Regions from separate parts of the Nitrobacter sp. CN101 genome, predicted to be linked through region 2. Evidence: riboswitches for the same ligand, from Rfam matches in the RefSeq annotation. Region 2 holds a riboswitch; the other holds the start of a gene.
What was found. Region 2 has a riboswitch for S-adenosylmethionine ahead of ACZ5IL_RS00165 (O-succinylhomoserine sulfhydrylase). Riboswitches for the same ligand answer to the same signal wherever they lie in the genome.
Positions count from the first base shown of each region.

Region 1 (9,983 bases), 770 kb from region 2:
TCTGGGTCGAGCCCGTAGGCGCGCCCGATGGCTGCGCGCAACACGCGCGAGGTGCCTTCCGGATAGCCTTCGAGGTGAGCCACGGCATCGCGATAAGCGTCCATCGCCTTCGGCGAAGGGCCGAACGGCGTTTCATTGGCCGACAGCTTGAATACTTTGCGGCCCGCCTCCGGTACCGGACTCTTGCCGGGCGTATAGGGCGCAATATCGAGAATGCCGGGATTCGGCACCGGTCGAGACATCATTTGCTCCGGACTAGAGCCGTTCGCTTCTGACGGAATCAGAAGCGGGCTCTAAGATTTTGATTTGACGCGTTTTCTTCACGCGAACCGGTATCCGCTTCGCTCGAAAACGCTGTAGCGGGACGTTACGGACGAGCCGCCCTGCTGGAAGGCATCGTATAGCGCGTTGCGTGACTGCCGACGAGAGCCATTGAACGGACCGACGCGCCGGTTTCGATTAGCGCCGATTTGATGGTGTCGAGGCTGGTGCCGCCCGTGATGGACACCAGCAGCGCGGCGCCGTCGAAGGCGCCATCGGGCACTGCAACGATCTCGGCGAGCGGCGACAGTGTGCGGGCGGTATTGGCATTCCAGCCGGAGACGCGCACGCTCCAGGTCTCCACTTCCGTGACCCGCGCATCGTCGGCGACTCGTGAGATCACGAACACCGGCAGCGCGGCCGGATGATCGGCGCGCTCGATGAAGGGCAGGCGGGCGATGATCTTTGGCGCGCCGTCGGCTTCCAGTGCAAGCCACCATGGCGAGCGGCTCGAGGTCGCCGAGACGAGTGCGAGGTCGCCTTTCGCATTCGCCACGGTTTCCACAGCGGCTTGCGCATTGAAGTGCGGCACGAAAGGTATGGTGAAGCCGAAATGGAAGCGCGCGGAATCCCGCATCGCGGATTCGCCGAGCGACAGATCGGCGTGCAGCGAGAAGGGCGCCTGAACGTAGGTGAAGGTTGCGATGATGACGCGCCAGATGCTTTCGACGGTGTCGAGCGGCAGGATGCCGCGATGGCGCTGCGCCAGACGCCGCATCATGTCAGCCTCGCGCGCCGGCCGGAATGCGGAGCCGACCTCCTGGGTCTGCTTCACCGATATCAGGCGGTCAATGATGTCGCCGCGCTGCATCAGCAGGTTGTGAACTTGCTCGTCGATGGCGTCGATCTCTTTGCGCAATACTTGCAGAGATGGAGGCGCGGGAGAGATTTTCGTCATGGATGCAACCTGTCGGCCGCAAGGGAAGAGCGTCGGCCGCGGTCCGCTTTTAACATTCGCATCCCGTTTCAGCGAGCCTTCTTGCGAATGTGGGAAGCGACCATAGCCACGCTTCTTACAGAAACAGAAGCTTGGCTCTATGGTTTGGATCTCACGCGTTTTCTTTACGCGAACCGGTATTCACTTCGCCCGAAAACGCTCTCGCCTCGGTCGTGATCGTGGGCCGGCAGCAGCCGATCTGCTTGCCTTGACGAAAAGCATGCAGCGGACTATTTTTCGTCCGTTCCGTGGTCATTTGAGCCGGCCGGCTTGCAGCCACGTTAAACAACTCGCTAAACAGGCCGGGGACAGCGAAATCCTGATCCCGGCCGAACCCAAGTTCGGGCCGGGTTTTTTATGGCCTGCGGTCCGGTGGTTTCCCGAAGCCCCGGCGGGGGCAGTGCAGGATGGTAAACGTGCAATCGATACCGGGTCCGGCTCAAGCCGAGTATCGAGCCCAGGAAGCAGATCATCCCACGTCGCAGGTCGCGATCTTCGGAAGCGATCAACCGCTTCCGCTCGATTGCGGCATCGATCTCGCGCCGTTCCAGATTGCCTATCAGACCTATGGTGAACTCAATACTGCAAAATCCAATGCCATCCTGATTTGCCATGCCCTCACAGGGGACCAGCATGTGGCCAACCTTCATCCGCTCACCGGAAAACCAGGCTGGTGGGTGACCCTGGTGGGACCCGGCAAACCGCTCGACACCGAGAAGTATTTCATTATCTGCTCCAACGTGATCGGGGGCTGTATGGGCTCGACGGGTCCCGCTTCGATCAATCCCGCGACCGGCAAGGTGTGGGGCCTGGACTTCCCGGTCATCACTATCCCTGACATGGCGCGCGCGCAGGCCATGCTGATCGACCGCCTCGAAATCGACACGCTGTTTTCGGTGGTCGGTGGCTCCATGGGCGGCATGCAGGTGCTGCAGTGGTGCGCGGCCTATCCGAAGCGCGTGTTCTCAGCGCTGCCGATCGCCTGCAGCACGCGTCACTCCGCGCAGAACATCGCGTTTCACGAACTGGGACGGCAAGCGGTGATGGCCGATCCCGACTGGCGCGAAGGCCGCTATGTCGAGCAGGGCACCCATCCCCACCGCGGCCTGGGCGTGGCACGGATGGCCGCACACATTACTTATCTGTCGGACGCGGCGCTGCATCGCAAGTTCGGACGGCGGATGCAAGATCGCGAGTTGCCGACATTTTCGTTCGACGCGGATTTCCAGGTCGAAAGCTATCTGCGCCACCAGGGATCGTCATTCGTCGAGCGCTTTGATGCCAACAGCTATCTCTATCTCACGCGGGCGATGGACTATTTCGATGTGGCGGCCGATCATGACGGCGTGTTGGCCGCCGCGTTTCGCGATACCCACACCCGGTTCTGCGTGGTCTCGTTCACCAGCGACTGGTTGTTTCCGACCTCCGAATCGCGGGCGACCGTGCATGCCCTCAATGCCGGCGGTGCGCGGGTCTCGTTCGCGGAGATCGAGACCGATCGCGGCCATGATGCCTTCCTGCTCGACGTTCCCGAGTTCTTCGATATCGCGCGTGCGTTCCTGGAATCTGCGGGAAAGACCCGAGGCCTGGCCGATGCGGGGCAATGAGATGAGTGTGGAGCAGGCGGCCCTGCCGTTGGATGAGGTCGCTCCGTGGGCGGGCGACCGTTATCGCAGCGATCATCTCCTGTTGGCGGAGATGATCAAGCCAGGTTCAAAGGTTCTGGACGTCGGTTGTGGCGACGGCGACCTTTTGCAGCTGCTCGAGACGCGGGGCATCGATGGCCGCGGCATCGAGCTGTCGCGGGAGGGCGTCAATCGTTGCGTGGCCAAGGGTCTTGCAGTGGTGCAGGGCGACGCCGATACCGACCTTATCAACTATCCCGACGACGCCTTCGACTACGTCATCCTGTCGCAGACCTTGCAGGCCACACGGCAACCGAAAACAGTGCTGGAAAATCTGCTACGGATCGGCCGGCATGCCGTCGTTTCGTTTCCGAATTTCGGCTATTGGAAGATGCGTGTTCAGCTTCTGATCGGCGGCCACATGCCGCGCACGGACAACCTGCCGGCGACATGGTACGACACCCCGAATATCCATTTCTGTACCATCAAGGATTTCGTCCAGCTCTGCGACGAGATCAACGTCAAGATCGAGCGTGCGGTCGCGCTCAATCTTTACGGCCGGCCGCTGCGGTTCAACGCGCCCTGGTGGTTTTGGAATATGTTCGGGGAGCAGGGAGTGTTTCTGCTTAGCCGGCTGGAGAAGATCGCTCAGGCTTCGACAAAGGACGAGTAAAGGTATTTTTCGTCCACTCCGCTCAAAATTTGGGTCGATCGCGTTCGTGATTATGGATCGATCGAGCTTCCTGAATGGATCGAGTTCCACGCTCCAGGGCTCGAGGAACCGGTTTGCGGCGCAACGTGGCCAGTACCCGGGCGTCTTATAAATGGGCTTGGTAACTTACGCCTATCGCAAAATACCTTTTTAAAACATCAATTTGGAAAAACACCGCACTCTACCAAAGGCGTGTTGCACCGCAGATATGCGCTACGCGCAATGCAGGTATGACTTCAAAAAGGCTGGCCCCCGTGATTTTAAGGCCCGCGTTTTCTCGGCACGACATAAGAGCGGAGTTCACCGTGACGCGTGTGGGGAAGTGGGAGGTGTCACAGGGGAGCAAGTATGTTCCAGTTAGTTGCGTTGCGCTCGTTGCCGCGTATTTTGGCACTGGCGGTGTGTTTCTTGGCCGTGGTCGCTTTTGCGATACCCGCCTCGGCTAGACCTTATCATCGTGCGGGACATTACGCGCACGTTCACTATAAACACCATCATTACGTTCACCGGCATTATCGTCATCACAGATACCGCTACACGCGGCGATCTCACGAGTGGAGGGACGCCAACGCCGCCTTGACTCCGGGAACGGGATTTTCAGGCGGAGGCTTGGTCTCGAATGTTGTTGCGGAAGCCCGGCGCTACATCGGAGGTAACCCCACCGGTCGTAGTCGGCTCTGGTGCGCGCGATTCATGAACATGGTTCTGAAGCGCGCTGGACACCAGGGGACGGGCTCCGACATGGCGCGTTCATTCGCGCATTACGGGCGGCGAGTCTCCGGCCCACAGGTCGGTGCCATCGCCGTCATGGGCCGACGCGGCGGTGGCCATGTCGGCGTCGTCAGCGGTATCGATCGGCGTGGTAATCCCATCATCGTCTCGGGCAATCACGGCCATCGCGTCGCGGAGTCGGTCTATCCGCGCGGCCGCATCTACGCCTACGTCGTACCGAACTGAGGCATATGATGCCGTTTCGCCCTCTCCTGCAAAGGAGAGGGTTTCGCAGTGAACGAGGACGGGCGGGGGCACGTTTCGACGGGCTCCCGCGCTCCGCACGGACGTCGTCCCTGCGGCGGAGCAGGAGTGGAAGGAAGAACCGCGGTCTCTCGTTTACGCGAGCGATTCCGGAAGCGTTTCGACTTTATCGTCGATCCTGATCGTGCCGCCGGTGACGACTTCCGCATAAACCCCACAATCGCAATGCCCCAGCGTTCGCATCAACGTGCGCGGAATGTCGAGATCGCGTGCCGCGGTTTCCGGGTCGACGTTGGTGGCGGTGCATCGGACGATGCGCTTGACCACCTTGAGCCGGATGTCGCCGATCGCGAGTGTGCGCTCCAGCAAGTCGAGCTCGCTCCAGGCCGGCCAGCCTCGGACGTACAGGTTGGCGCGGAAGCGTAGCGGGTGAACCGGCTGCTCCACCATTTTTTCGATCGCGGCGACACTCTCGAGATTGATGATCGAAACCACTTTCCTTGCGACGTCCGAAAAGCTGTGTCCGTTGCCAACGAGAACCTGAGGCGGTCCCCTCAGTTCCTGCGAGAAGTTGGCGGCGAAGAACCGTTCGACCGCGGCGCGGCCCTCGGCTGTTCCGAGGTCGGCGCGCACCACCTCCTCGCCGCCAGTCCGGATTGTCAAAACTCGGCTGGTGTCGTCATAACGGCTGTGGAGTGTAGCGAGCCGCTCGTCGCGCATCAGCATCAGAAACCTGGATTTTGGGAAATACCGAGGCACGGCGGGGTCGAATCCGGTCGGACCGTTCTCGATCGCATAGCTGCGGTCGCCAGAAACGGTCTCGCCGGGGGTAAGCATCGCGTGTTGCAAAGGTTCGGCGGACAGACCTTTGACGGGATAGCGGTAAAGGGCGGTAACGGCTGCATTGGAAATTTCGGACATGGTGTTCTTTAAGAGATTCCTGCGAGCCTTGCCATCGCTTCGAATCTCCGAACCATGCCCCTTCATTTCCTGGGAGCGTATTCCTACATTTGTCACCGCCGGAACGATCCGGCGTCGACCGCTGCCGGTTGAGGAACGTCAATGCGGTGGCGGAACCCCAATGAGGATGCTGCTTTCGTGCCTTCGGGGCGAAGGCGGTAGGCCGAGGGAGATTTCCATGAACGTTGAAAAATATACCGAGCGGGTGCGCGGGTTCATCCAGTCGGCCCAGTCGTTGGCGATGCGCGAAGGCCACCAGCAGTTTACGCCGCTGCACATTTTGAAGGTGCTGCTCGACGACACCGAAGGCTTGGCGGGAAGCCTGATCGATCGCGCCGGCGGAAATTCGCGCGCGATCCTGAAAGCCACCGAAGCCGAGCTCAACAGAATGCCGAAGGTGTCGGGCGCCGGAGCGGGCCAGATCTATCTGGCGCCGGCCACGGCGCGCGCGCTCGATGCCGCGGAACAGGCGGCCGAGAAGGCCGGCGATAGCTTTGTCACGGTGGAACGGCTGTTGCAGGCGCTGTCGCTCGACAAGGACAGCGACACGTTCAAATTGCTGAAGGACGGCGGCGTCACGCCGCAGAACCTCAACGCGGTGATCAATGCGCTGCGCAAGGGGCGGACTGCGGATAGCGCCACGGCGGAAAATGCCTATGACGCCCTGAAGAAATACGCCCGCGACCTGACCCAGGCGGCGCGCGATGGCAAGCTCGATCCGGTGATCGGCCGTGACGAGGAAATCCGCCGCACCATCCAGGTGTTGTCACGGCGCACCAAGAACAATCCGGTGCTGATCGGCGAGCCGGGCGTCGGCAAGACCGCGATTGCGGAAGGCCTGGCGCTGCGCATCGTCAACGGCGACGTGCCGGAAAGCCTCAAGGACAAGAAGCTGCTCGCGCTCGACCTCGGATCGCTGATCGCGGGCGCGAAATACCGCGGCGAGTTCGAGGAACGGCTCAAGGCGGTGTTGCAGGAAGTCACGTCGGCGGACGGCGGTATCGTTTTGTTCATCGACGAAATGCACACGCTGATCGGCGCCGGCAAGGCCGATGGCGCCATGGATGCGTCGAACCTGTTGAAACCCGCACTGGCGCGCGGCGAATTGCATTGCGTCGGTGCGACCACGCTGGACGAGTACCGCAAGCATGTCGAAAAGGATGCGGCGCTGGCGCGGCGTTTTCAGCCGATCTTCGTGTCCGAGCCGACGGTCGAGGACACCGTCTCGATCCTGCGCGGACTCAAGGACAAGTATGAGCAGCATCACGGCGTCCGTATCGCCGACAGCGCGCTCGTTGCTGCCGCCACGCTGTCCAACCGTTATATCACCGACCGCTTCCTGCCCGACAAGGCGATCGACCTCGTCGACGAAGCGGCAGCGCGGCTGAAGATGCAGGTCGACTCGAAGCCGGAAGAACTCGATTCGCTCGACCGCGAGATCGTGCGGCGGAAAATCGAGCAGGAAGCGTTGAAGAAGGAGAACGATCTCGGCTCCAGGACGCGCCTCGCGAATCTCGAGAAAGAGCTGGTTGGTTTGGAAAAGCAATCGGTGGATCTGACCTCGCGTTGGAACACCGAGAAGAACAAGCTGTCTGACGCCGCGAAGCTCAAGAGCGAACTCGATCAGGCGCGAATTGAACTCGCCAACGCGCAACGACGCGGCGAATACCAGAAAGCCGGCGAACTGGCCTATGGGCGGATTCCGGAGCTCGAAAAACGTCTCACGACCATCGAGGCCGGCGAAGACAGTACGATGATGAACGAGACGGTGACGCCGGACAGTATCGCTCAGGTGGTGTCGCGCTGGACCGGCGTTCCCGTCGACAAGATGCTCGAGGGCGAGAAGGAAAAGCTGCTGCGCATGGAAGAAAGTCTTGCGGCGCGGGTCGTCGGGCAGTCCGAGGCCGTGCACGCGGTCGCAACTGCGGTTCGTCGTGCTCGCGCGGGCCTGCAGGATCCCCACCGGCCGATGGGCTCGTTCATGTTCTTGGGGCCCACCGGCGTCGGCAAGACCGAACTGACCAAGGCGCTTGCCGCATACCTGTTCGACAACGAGACCGCGATGGTTCGCATCGACATGTCCGAATACATGGAGAAGCACTCGGTGGCGCGGTTGATCGGTGCGCCTCCCGGCTATGTGGGTTATGACGAGGGCGGCGCGCTCACTGAAGCGGTGCGGCGGCGTCCATATCAGGTCGTGCTGTTCGACGAAATCGAGAAGGCGCACCCGGACGTATTCAACGTGCTGCTGCAGGTGCTCGACGACGGTCGCCTGACCGACGGACAGGGCCGCACGGTGGATTTCCGCAACACGCTGATCATCATGACATCGAACCTTGGTTCGGAATTCCTGGTCAATCAGCCGGAAGGCGAAGACTCCGGTGCGGTGCGCGAGCAGGTGATGGAGATGGTGCGCGCGCATTTCCGTCCTGAATTCCTCAATCGCGTCGACGAGATCATTCTGTTCCATCGATTGCAGAAGAGCGAGATGGGCCGGATCGTCGAAATTCAGTTCTCAAGGTTGCAAAAGCTGCTGGAAGATCGCAAGATCGTGCTCGATCTCGACGCCGCGGCACGCGACCGACTGGCCGAGAAAGGCTGGGATCCTGCCTACGGCGCGCGGCCGCTCAAGCGCGTGATCCAGCGCAGCGTGCAAGATCCGCTGGCTGAAATGATCCTGGCGGGCACCATACACGACGGTGACCATGTCGCGATTTCGGTCAATGACGGTGTACTTACCTTCAATGGCGAGGCGCCGCTGGCTGCCAATATCGAGCAGTTCGCGCGGCCGATGCCCAGGCGCAAGCTGCACTGAGACACGTGTCAATCCTCCCTGCATCGCAGGGAGGATTGGACATTGCTGTCGGCCGGTGACGCTAACGCGAGCGGGATCGACCCGGTCCTGCATCGGTTTTCATTCCGGCGAAGATCGCTCACGCTGACGCTGGTAATGCACGCTTCCGGAGTACTCGCCCGAGTTATCGCTCGAAACGCCTTGCACGTGTAGGACCGGCTAGGACCGGTGTGATCCACATGATGCCGGTGCGAATCCCATAAATGCTCCCCCATGCAATGCTAAAAAAGGCCGAGGGGATGAAATAATCGTTTCGCTGCCGCCGCTCGCCGAAGGGTATTATTCTTTTTTTCAATAACGCATTGTTTTCTCTGTCAAACTAACCCTATTCAAGGGTCCGAATTGTCGAAACTGACGCGAAAATGTATCCGTTTCGCGCAGCGTCTCGATCCGACCTGTGAAGCCTCAATTGCGGCGGCCGGCAGTTCGCTCCCGAGGTTAGCTTGCGATGACAAAATTGGAATTTCCAGGTTCAGCACTCACGACGGATCAGTGGACGCAGGTCAACCAGCTCGCGACGTCTCTCAGTCATGAACAGGCGATCTGGATCAGCGGCTATTTTGCGGGCCTCAGCCATCGGGCGCGAACTGGCGATGCGGCAGCGGAAGTCGCGGAGCTTGCACCTCCGTCGCAGAGCGGCCCCACCGCCACCTTCGCGACGCGGCTCCTGACGGTCCTGTTCGCAAGCGAGACTGGAAACTGCAAGACGCTCGCCAAAGCGCTCGTCGACAAGGCCACGGCCAAAGGAATCCAGGCGCGTCTTGCCGACATGGCGGATTACAAGACACGCGGTCTCAAGGACGAACAGGATCTGCTCGTCATCACCAGTACTCACGGCGAGGGCGATGCGCCGCAGACCGCCGTCGGTTTCTTCGAATTTCTGGAAAGCCGCAAGGCGCCGAAGTTGCCGCAGCTGCGCTATGCGGTGCTGGCGCTGGGCGATTCGACCTACGAAAAATACTGCGAGGCAGGCAAACGGGTCGACCGGCGGCTCGAGGAGCTGGGTGCGCAGCGCCTGGCCGATCGCGTCGATTGCGATGTCGATTACGAGGATGCTGCAGACGCCTGGATTGCATCGGCCGTCGCCAATCTCGCACCGGCAGCGCAAGCGCCAGTCTCTGCGTCGGCGGCTACGACGCGGAGCGATGCGCCGTCGTCAGCGGCATTCGACAAGAAGCATCCGTTTCAGGCCGCCGTTATCGACAACATCGTGCTGACCGGGCGCGGATCGTCCAAGGAGACCCGCCATATCGAATTGTCGCTTGCGGACTCCGGTTTGACCTATCAGCCGGGCGATGCGCTGGGTGTCGTGCCGCGTAACGATCCGGCGCTCGTAGAGGCCACACTTGAGAAATTATCGCTGTCTGCCGATACCCCTGTCACGGTGAAGCAAGGCACGATAAGCCTCGGCGAGGCGCTGAGCGGAACGTTCGAGATCACGGCGCTCACTCCGCGCTTTCTCGATCATTGGGCCGACCTCACGGGCTCCGATGAACTGCAGGCATTGCGCGCGCCCGATCAAAAGGAGGCGCGCGCCGCCTTCCAGCACAACCATCACATTTTCGATGTCGTTAACCGGTTTCCGGCGCCAGGCATCGA
Region 1 is NZ_AP038833.1:804,319-814,301, forward strand. Features, by position in the region: gene ACZ5IL_RS03810 (pyridoxal phosphate-dependent aminotransferase) at 1-242, opposite strand, end outside; gene ACZ5IL_RS03815 (chorismate mutase) at 368-1,219, opposite strand; SAM riboswitch at 1,497-1,576, shown strand; gene metX (homoserine O-acetyltransferase MetX) at 1,666-2,865, shown strand; gene metW (methionine biosynthesis protein MetW) at 2,867-3,556, shown strand; gene ACZ5IL_RS03830 (TIGR02594 family protein) at 3,944-4,552, shown strand; gene ACZ5IL_RS03835 (MOSC domain-containing protein) at 4,706-5,491, opposite strand; gene clpB (ATP-dependent chaperone ClpB) at 5,709-8,345, shown strand; gene ACZ5IL_RS03845 (assimilatory sulfite reductase (NADPH) flavoprotein subunit) at 8,833-9,983, shown strand, end outside.
Region 1: another riboswitch for S-adenosylmethionine. It lies ahead of metX (homoserine O-acetyltransferase MetX); the one in region 2 lies ahead of ACZ5IL_RS00165 (O-succinylhomoserine sulfhydrylase).

Region 2 (9,983 bases):
CGAGATCGCCGTGGTGAGCTGAAACAGAAGCCCAGGTCGATCAAGCCCTGAAACCTCGATCATGGTGTGTCGGTCCGACCATTGATTGTTGATGGTGACCTTGGGTTCGACCACAAACGGCCGCAGCCTCTTTCCCCCGGCGCGGCTCGGTATCACATCGGGCAGGCGCAACCGGCCTTCGAGTACCTGCTCGATGATCTCGGCGATGCGGCCAGCGCGCCGGCCTTCGTCCTCGTCGCGCTCATATTCGCGTGAGATCGCGATGGTATCGAGCGCCTGCCCGTCGATGGTCGTATAGATCTGGGCATCGACGATATTGGCGCCGGCCGACGCGCATGCTCCCGCAATGATCGACAGCAGCCAGGGATGATCGGCGGTAAGGATCGTCAGCTCCGTGACACCGCGCCCCTCATCGAAGCCGACGTTGATGTTAAGCTTCTTGCCGCTTCTTTCGCTGGCGCGCAGGAAGCGCGCGTGCCTGATCTTGTGCTCGAGATCGACCTTGAGCCAGTAGGCCGGATAATGCCGGACAATGTAGGCATCAAGCTCATGGTCGGGCCATTCGGTGAAAGCGGCACGGAACTCGGCCTCAGCCGCTGCCATGCGCTGCGCGCGATTGACCTCGGAGAAGCCGCCGGTCAGCACGGGTTCTGTCTCATAATAAAGAGTTCGGAGCAGCTGGGCCTTCCAGCCATTCCAGACGCCGGGGCCGACGCCGCGAATGTCTGCGGTCGTCAGGATGGTCAAGAGCTTCATCCGCTCGACCGACTGGACCACGGCCGCGAAATTCTCGATGGTCTTGCGATCGGATAGGTCGCGAGACTGGGCCACTTTGGACATCGTCAGATGCTGTTCGATCAGCCACGCGACCAGTTCGGTGTCGGCTGCGTTGAAGCCAAGGCGCGGGCACAATCTGCGCGCTACCTTGGCGCCTGCGATCGAATGATCCTCGGGCCGGCCCTTTGCAACGTCATGAAGCAGTGTGGTGATGTAGATGACAGGCCGGTGTTCGGGAAGAATCTTGCGCATCAGCTCGCTGGCGAGAGCGACCTCGTCATTGTCGCCGCGCTCGATATCCTGAAGGATGCCGATGCAGCGAATCAGATGCTCGTCCACCGTGTAGTGATGGTACATATTGAACTGCATCATCGAGACGATCGTGCCAAAGGCGCGGATGAACTGACCTAGCACCCCGGTCTCGTTCATCCTGCGCAGCACGGTCTCCGCGTCATTCGAGGTCAGGATCTCCATGAACAGCCGGTTCGCTTCCGGGTTTTCGCGAAGCTCCGCGTTGATCAGCCGTCGCGACCGCGTCACCAGCCGCAAGGCGTCCGGATGGAAAGCCAGGTTGTTCTTCTGCGCGAGGCGGAACAAACGGATCAGATTGACAGGGTCGCGCTTGAAGAGATCGGGCGTCGCGAGATTGATGCGGTTGTTGTCGATGATGAAGTCGTCGTTGTCCGGAACCCGCCGAACCTCCGTGCCCCGCGGCCACAACATCACGCGGCTGAGAACCGGTGCCGGCTTGGCCTGCTGATCCTCGAGCTTCGCGCATAGAATTGCGGTGAGGTCGCCGACATCCTTGGCGGTCAGGAAGTAGTGCTTCATAAAGCGTTCGACATCCTGCATCCCCGGATGAGACGTATATCCGAGCCGGACCGCGATCTCCCGCTGCAAGTCGAACGACAACCGTTCCTCCGCCCTCCCCGTCGCGAAGTGCAGGTTACAGCGTACCGACCATAGAAAATCGGCGCAGCGGCTGAACGTCCGGTATTCGCGAACATCGAACACATTGCACTGGAGCAATTCGTGGCTTTCACGCACCCGGTAGACATACTTCGCGATCCAGAACAACGTATGCAGGTCGCGTAATCCCCCTTTGCCATCCTTGACGTTAGGCTCGACCAGATAGCGCGACTGGCCAGCGCGGTGATGGCGCTCCTCGCGCTCGGCAAGTTTGGCAGCGACGAATTCCGCCGCTGTTCCCCGCACCACTTCGGTGTCGAAGCGGCTAACCAGTTCGTCGTATAGCGCCCGGTCGCCGGTGACGAAGCGGGCTTCCAGAATTCCGGTGCGGACGGTCATGTCGCCCCGCGCCTGCCGGATCGATTCATTGACCGAGCGCGTCGCGTGACCGACGTTCAACCCCATGTCCCATAGACAATACAGGATAGCCTCGGCGACCTGTTCGCCCCACGCCGTCTGTTTGTAAGGCAGAATGAACAGCAGATCGATATCCGAGTCCGGCGCCATCAGACCGCGCCCGTAGCCGCCGGTCGCCACCACGGCCATGCGCTCGCCATCGGACGGAATGGGGGAATAATAGAGATGACGGGTCGCGGCCGAAAACGCCAGACGAATGATTTCGTCTTGAACGAAGCAAAGCCATTCGGCGCAGCGCCGCCCGTGGCGGTCAAGCAGAAGCCTCGCCTGCGCCGCATCGCGCACTTTCGCGAGTTCGACCTTCAACAACCTGGACACGGCAGAACGGAAAACGTCCCCGTGCCCAGCGTGCTTCTCGGCCAGCGCATCGATGTCGCCGATGATCCGGACGGTATCGAAACCGGCGCCGTCCGCCGCTTCTTTTGTCGTTGCGAGGTCCATCGCTTATCCGGATAACGGAGGCCGCGCGCGCTGTCACCGCAGTTTGTGAACTGCATGTGACGGATCCATGCTTCAACCCACCGGTTTGAGCAATGATGCGCTCCAGCCGGCGTCTCCAGAATATCTGTTTTCTCGTTGACGGAAATCCCCTAAATATTTGAAACGCGTGACTTTTATTTCTCCGCTGCTGCGCCGATATTCCGCAGCCCATCCTCAAACGGAGCTTTATGTGACGCTCCTCCCTGTCATGGGGTTTCGATCCCGGCCAGTCGACCCCAGATAGAGGGCATGACCTCACAAATGCCCGACCCCGCCACGTCGCGTGAAACCCCCGTGCGTGCGCCCTCATCCATTCCGGTCGACGACGCCGTGATTCCGTTTGAGGTGAGCACACTCGACCTGCGCGGACGACTGACCCGGCTAGGGCCGGCGCTCGACGAGTTGCTGGTCCGGCACGACTATCCCGCACCGGTCGCCAAGCTGCTCGGCGAGGCGATCGTGCTGACGACGCTGCTCGGCTCATCGCTCAAGTTCGAGGGCCGGTTCATCCTGCAAACCCAGACCGATGGACCGGTGTCGTTCCTGATTGTCGACTTTCGAGCCCCGGCCGGGCTGCGAGCCTATGCCCGTTTCGACAAGGCCCGGCTCGGCGATGCTTCCGACTCGGGCGCGCTGCTGGGCCGCGGCCATCTCGCGATGACCATCGATCAGGGTCCGGACATGAACCGCTATCAGGGTCTCGTGGCACTGGAAGGCGGCAACCTCGAAGATGCGGCGCATGAGTATTTTCTGCGATCGGAACAGATTCCGACGCGGGTCCGGCTCGCGGTCGGCGAGGAGTGGCGCCGGGAGGGGGATGGACCGAAGCGCGGCTGGCGTGGCGGCGGCATGCTGCTGCAATTCCTGCCCACGGCGCCGGAGCGCGCGCGCCAGGCCGATCTCCATCCCGGAGATGCCCCCGACGGTGGCGCCGTGCATACGGTGAGCGAGGATGATGCCTGGGTCGAGGGTCAGTCGCTGATCGGCACCGTCGAGGACCTCGAACTGATCGATCCCGACTTGTCCGGTGAACGTCTGCTTTATCGCCTGTTCCATGAGCGCGGCGTCAGGGTGTTTTCGCCGCAAGCGCTGCACGCGCGGTGTTCCTGCTCGCGCGACGCCGTGGCGGCCATGCTGAAGAGCTTCACGCCGGAGGACCGCTCGGGCATGGTGCAGGACGGCAAGGTCGCCGTGACCTGCGAGTTCTGCAATTCGGTGTACGAATTTACCCCGCAGGAAGCCGGCGTGGAGTAGGCGCGATTGGACGCGACCTTAGTTCAGCACGCGCTTGCTGTCGGGGCTGTCGAGCGAGAAGGTCGGAACGTCTATTTCGAAGGGTTCGCCGCTTCGGATCGAGATCATCTGGTAGCGGCCACTCATGAAGCCGGTGGCGGTCGGCAGAGGAACCCCGCTCGTGTATTCGAAGCGCTCGCCGGGCGCAAGCACCGGCTGCTCGCCCACGACGCCCTCGCCGCGGACTTCCTGCTTCCGCCCCGAGGCATCGGTGATGATCCAATGCCGGGTGCGCAACTGCACGGTCTCGGGACCGGCGTTTATGATAACCACCGTATAGGACCAAAAAAAATGGCCTCGCTCGGCGGACGACCTCTCCGGCATGAAATTCGGTTCAACGGTGACTTCGATCTGGCGGGTAACGGCACGGTACATCGCAAACTCTCTAGTATTCGAGCGATCATAGCCAAAACAGGCGCATGAACCAGCCCCCTTCGTTGTGATCGTGCGTCAGCCTGGTTCCACACTATGATCCCGGCGGCAATATTGATTTTTTGCCACCGTTAGCGTGAAGCTGTCCTCCCGTAAATCCATCTCGATCGCGCAGGCGATTGAGATGGCCTTATCGAAGCCGAGCGTATGCCGCCAGTTACCGATCAGGTTGTCGGAGCGCGCACGAGGGCGGCCCCTGCGGGCGTCACGCGCGATGCGCCGGCCGTTTCGATTCCGACCCCGCCGCGCGAGCGCGAGCTGAGGCTCGATCTGTTTCGCGGGCTCGCGCTATGGTTGATTTTCATTGACCATCTGCCGCAGAACCTCCTGACCTGGCTCACTCTCCGCAACTATGGCTTCAGTGACGCCACGGAGATTTTCATCTTCATCTCGGGCTATACCGCAGCCCTCGTTTACGGACGCGCTATGCGCGAGCGCGGATTTGTCGTCGCCGCCGCGCGCATTCTCAAGCGCGTCTGGCAGATCTACGTAGCACATATCTTTCTATTCACGATTTTCCTCGCGGAAATTTCCTACGTCGCGAGCAGCTTTGAGAACCCGCTTTACACCGAGGAAATGGGCATCCTCGATTTTCTCAAGCAGCCCGACGTCACGATCGTGCAGGCGCTGCTTCTGAAATTCCGCCCCGTCAACATGGACGTGCTGCCGCTCTACGTCGCGCTGATGCTCTTTTTTCCGCCGGTGTTGCTGGTGATGCAGCGCAAGGCTGATCTGGGGCTGGCGCTGTCGGTCGGTTTTTATGCACTCACCCGGTGGTTCGACCTGGCACTGCCCGCCTATCCCAACGGGGTCTGGTTCTTCAATCCGTTCGCCTGGCAACTGCTGTTCGTGTTTGGCGCATGGTGCGCGCTCGGAGGTGCCAAGCGCATGTCGCGCATCCTGTCTTCGCAGGCAACGCTTTGGATTTGCATTACCTATCTGCTGTTCGCTTTCTACACCACGCTGACCTGGTATGTGCCGCAGCTCAATCATTTGATGCCGGACATCGCCGAACGGTGGATGTATCCAATCGACAAGACCAACCTCGACGTGCTGCGCATCCTCCACTTTTTGGCGCTCGCCGCGCTGGCCGTCCGCTTCCTGCCCAGGAACTGGCCGGGATTGGCCTCGCCCTGGCTTAAGCCGCTGATCCTGTGCGGCCAGAATTCGCTCCAGATCTTCTGTATCGGGGTCTTTCTGGCCTTCGCTGGGCAGTTCATCCTCGCAGAGTATTCCGGCGGCGCCACGATTCACCTCATTATCAGCATTTGCGGAATCCTGATCATGTCCGCCGCCGCATGGGTGTTTTCGTGGTACAAGAAAGTTGCAGGCAAAGGCGGAAGCCGCGCCAAACCTGCCGATGGCGACTCGGATCTTGCGGGAGGAGGAGCATGAGGACCGGCTTGGCGTCGGTCTTGATCGCGCTGGCCGCTTCATCGGCCAGCGTCTCCGCGTGTGCTGACGATGTGACCAAAAGCTGCGCCGTGCCGGCCTATCTGCTGACCAGCGATAGTCCATTGTCCCGAGTCGCCTCGGCGGTCAGGGCGGGCGGCCCGCTCAACATTCTGGTGGTAGGCAGCCGTTCCTCATCAATATCCGGAGCCGAGGAGGAAGCCTATCCGGCGAAATTGCAGGCTGCACTTCGCGAGAAATTGCCGGGCATTCTCGTGAACGTGTCCGTGGAACTGGCTCTGCGCAAGACTGCCGAGGATGTCGCGCCGAGCCTCGGCAAGCTCGCTGAGGCAAAAAAATCAACTCTGGTGGTGTGGCAGACCGGCATTGTCGATGCCATCCGGTCCGTCGACATCGACGACTTTCGCGAGGCCCTCGACCAAGGCGTGACCTCATTGCAGAAAGCGGGAGCGGATGTCGTGCTGATGAACATGCAGTACAGCCCGCGCACGGAAACCATGGTTTCAATGACATCTTACATCGACAACATGCGCGTCGTCGCGCAGCAGCGCGACGTTCCAGTGTTCGACCGCTTTACAATCATGAGTAAGTGGAACGAGAGCGGTGAATTCGATCTATTCAGCCCAGTGCGGGGAGTAAGCCTTGCCAAACGCGTTCACAGTTGTCTCGGTAGCGCCTTATCGACCTTCGTGATCGAGACCGCTCGCATCACCCCCACCGAACTCGGGACCAAGCGTTGATGATGATCCTCCGCTTCCGCAGAACCCTCGGCCCGGCCGCGGCGGTCATACTGGTGGCAGCATCGGCCTCCACCGCGCTCGCACAAACGGCGCCGGCCAACGCCTCCGCGCTGTCGACAGGCAGCACCGCACCCGTTTCTTCGGTCGCAACCGCGCAATCCGACACGCCGACGCAGAGCCTGTCCGGAAGGGCGATCGACAAGGTAGCGGCAATTGCTGCCCGCGCGCGCGACATCTTCAATCGCGTCCCTTGCCTGCCGCCGAAGGGTGTCTCGCAGTCGGTGGGATCACTGCCGCATGTGGCGGCCAAGCTTGCCGCCAACAAACCGGTTGTCATCGTCGCCTTCGGCTCGTCCTCGACGCAGGGTTACGGCGCGACGTCGCCAGAATTCAATTATCCGAACCGGCTGGCGGCCCAATTGCACCGCAAATATCCGGCCGCCGCCATCACCGTGCTCAATCGCGGCAAGGGCGGCGAGGACGCGCCCGAGATGATGAAGCGGCTGCGAACGGAAGTGATCGATGCCAAGCCGGACATGGTGATCTGGCAGGTCGGCACCAACGCGGTGCTACGCAATCTGGATCCCGCGAGCACCGCGAAAACCGTCGAAGACGGCGTCGCGACCATTCAGGCCTCCGGCGCCGATCTGGTCCTGATCGATCCGCAATACGCGCCCGCCGTCAACGCCAAGAGCGAGAATGCCGGCAGAATGGTCAGTCTGCTGAACCGGGTCGCGCACTACAGGCATGTCGGGATTTTCCCGCGCTTCGAGGTCATGCGCGACTGGCACGACCGGCAGTCGCTACCGTTCGACACCTTTGTGACCAAGGACGGCCTTCACATGAACGACTGGGGTTATGCCTGTTTCGCCCAGTTGCTCGGCGACAACATCATCAAGTCGGTGGATCAGGTCCAGGCTGGCGTCAGTTTACCGGTGGCCGCGACTGTCAATCGGCCGTTGTGAGACTTTACCACCTCTCCTTGTTGGAAAGGGAAGAAAGCCTCACACCTTTTCCAGCGCGGCAACGAGATCCTCGATCAGGTCGTCCTTGTGTTCGAGACCGGCCGAATAGCGGATGAAGCCTTCACCGATCCCGAGCCCGGCGCGGACTTCCGGGCCGAGCCGCTGGTGAGTAGTGGTTGCCGGATGGGTGACGAGACTCTTGGCGTCGCCGAGGTTGTTCGAGATGCGCGCGAGCTTCAACGCGTTGAGACAGCGAAACGCCGCCGCCTTGCCACCCTTGACATCGAAGCCGATCAGCGTCGAGCCGGCGCGCATCTGCTTTTTCACCAGCGCCGCCTGCGGATGGTCCGGCCGGCCGGGATAGATGAGGCGGGACACTTTCGGATGCGACGCCAGCACCTCCGCGATCGCCGCGGCGCTCTCGGTTTGCTGGCGCACGCGGACGCTGAGCGTCTCCAATCCCTTCAGGAGAATCCAGGCGTTGAATGGCGAGATCGACGGCCCGGTCTGGCGTATAAAGGTCTGGAGATGATCCTGGACGAAAGCGTTCGACGACAGGATGACGCCGCCGAGCGTCCGTCCCTGGCCATCGATGTGCTTGGTGGCCGAATACACCACGACGTCGGCGCCGAGCTCCAGCGGGCTTTGCCAGATCGGTGTCGCGAACACATTGTCGACGATCAGCCGCGCTCCAGCCTGATGCGCGATCTCGGCGATGCCGCCGATGTCGAGCACGTCGAGCGTCGGGTTGGTCGGACTTTCGATGAAGCAGGTTTTGGTGTTCGGCCGCATCGCCTTGCGCCATTGATCGAGATCAAGGCCGTCGACCAGCGTGGATTCGATGCCGTAGCGGGGCAGCAGGTCTTCGACCACATAGCGGCAGGAGCCGAACAAGGCCTTTGCCGCCACCACATGATCGCCCGCCTTCAGCGGCGCGAGCATCGCGGTGGTCACCGCGGCCATGCCCGTCGCGAGGGCGCGCGCGGTCTCCGCGCCTTCGAGCGCAGCCATGCGCTGCTCGAACATCGCGACCGTCGGGTTGGAGTAGCGCGAGTAGATGAAGCCGGGATCGTCGCCCTTGAATCGCGCCTCACACTGTTCGGCGGTGTCGTAGACGTAACCTTGCGTCAGAAACAGGGCTTCCGAGGTCTCGGCGAACTGCGAACGCAGCGTGCCGGAATGAACCAGCCGGGTTTCAGGGTGATAGCGGGGTGCGGACTTGGTCTCGGACATATGATCTCCTGCGGAACGCCGTGGAAAGCGGCCACAAAAAAACCGGCCTGGGAGAATTCCACAAGCCGGGATCACATTGTCCCCGGCCTGTTTAGCGACTTATTTAACGTGGCTGCAAGCCGGCCGGCTCAAATCACCACGGAACGCTGTCATGCCTAGTCCCGCCTCTCCCGTCCGTCAAGCCAATCAATTGACATTCGCAATCGGCTGGCTGCAAATCCGGATTTAGACGCCAGAACCCTGCCTCTCGCCGACGGACAAGCACTAAAAGCCCCTGCTCCTGTTTTCGGGTCGATATCGCCCAGGCCGTAAAGACGACATCGTGTCATTCTCGCTCCCTCCCGACGCCAACGGCATTCTGCCCGACCGCATGATCGCGGCGATGGCCGACGCAGGCCTGATCCTGCCGGAATATCCATTTGTCGAGAGCCAGATCCAGCCGGCAAGCCTCGATCTGCGGCTCGGCGCCATGGCTTATCGGGTGCGCGCCAGCTTTCTGCCGGGGCCGGACGCAACCGTCGCTGAACGCATCGACGAGCTCAAGCTGCACGAAGTCGATCTTTCCGATGGCGCGGTGCTGGAGACCAACTGCGTTTACATCGTGCCGCTGCTGGAGAGCCTGGCCCTGCCGCCCGAAATCATCGCCGCCGCCAATCCAAAAAGCTCGACCGGCCGCCTCGACGTGTTCACACGCGTGATCGCCGACGGCACCCGGCGCTTCGACATGATTGGCGCCGGCTATCACGGGCCGCTCTATGCGGAGATCAGTCCCAAGACGTTTCCAGTGCTGCTGCGCGAGGGATCGCGGCTCTCGCAGGTCCGCTTCCGCACCGGAGACGCCGTTCTCGATGCCCACGAGCTCGAAGCCTTGCACGGACGGGAGCGGCTCGTCGATGTCGACGACGCCGATCTCGTCAACGGCGTGGCGCTCAGCGTCGATCTTTCGGGCGATTATGCCAACGGCTTTGTCGGCTATCGCGCCAAGCGCCATACCGGCGTGGTCGATATCGACCGCCGCGGCGGCTATGCGGTCGGTGAGTTCTGGGAGCCGATCGCGGCGCGGTCGGACGGCAGCCTGATCCTGGATCCCGGCGAGTTCTATATTCTCGCCTCGAAGGAAGCTGTTCAGGTGCCGCCGGACTACGCCGCGGAAATGGTGCCGTTCGATCCGCTGGTCGGCGAATTCCGCGTGCACTACGCGGGCTTCTTCGATCCCGGCTTCGGCTATGCCGGCGCGGGCGGACAGGGTTCACGTGCGGTGCTC
Region 2 is NZ_AP038833.1:37,716-47,698, forward strand. Features, by position in the region: gene ACZ5IL_RS00135 ([protein-PII] uridylyltransferase) at 1-2,604, opposite strand, end outside; gene ACZ5IL_RS00140 (Hsp33 family molecular chaperone) at 2,893-3,897, shown strand; gene apaG (Co2+/Mg2+ efflux protein ApaG) at 3,916-4,311, opposite strand; gene ACZ5IL_RS00150 (OpgC domain-containing protein) at 4,516-5,763, shown strand; gene ACZ5IL_RS00155 (SGNH/GDSL hydrolase family protein) at 5,760-6,521, shown strand; gene ACZ5IL_RS00160 (SGNH/GDSL hydrolase family protein) at 6,524-7,486, shown strand; gene ACZ5IL_RS00165 (O-succinylhomoserine sulfhydrylase) at 7,526-8,719, opposite strand; SAM riboswitch at 8,790-8,869, opposite strand; gene ACZ5IL_RS00170 (2'-deoxycytidine 5'-triphosphate deaminase) at 9,042-9,983, shown strand, end outside.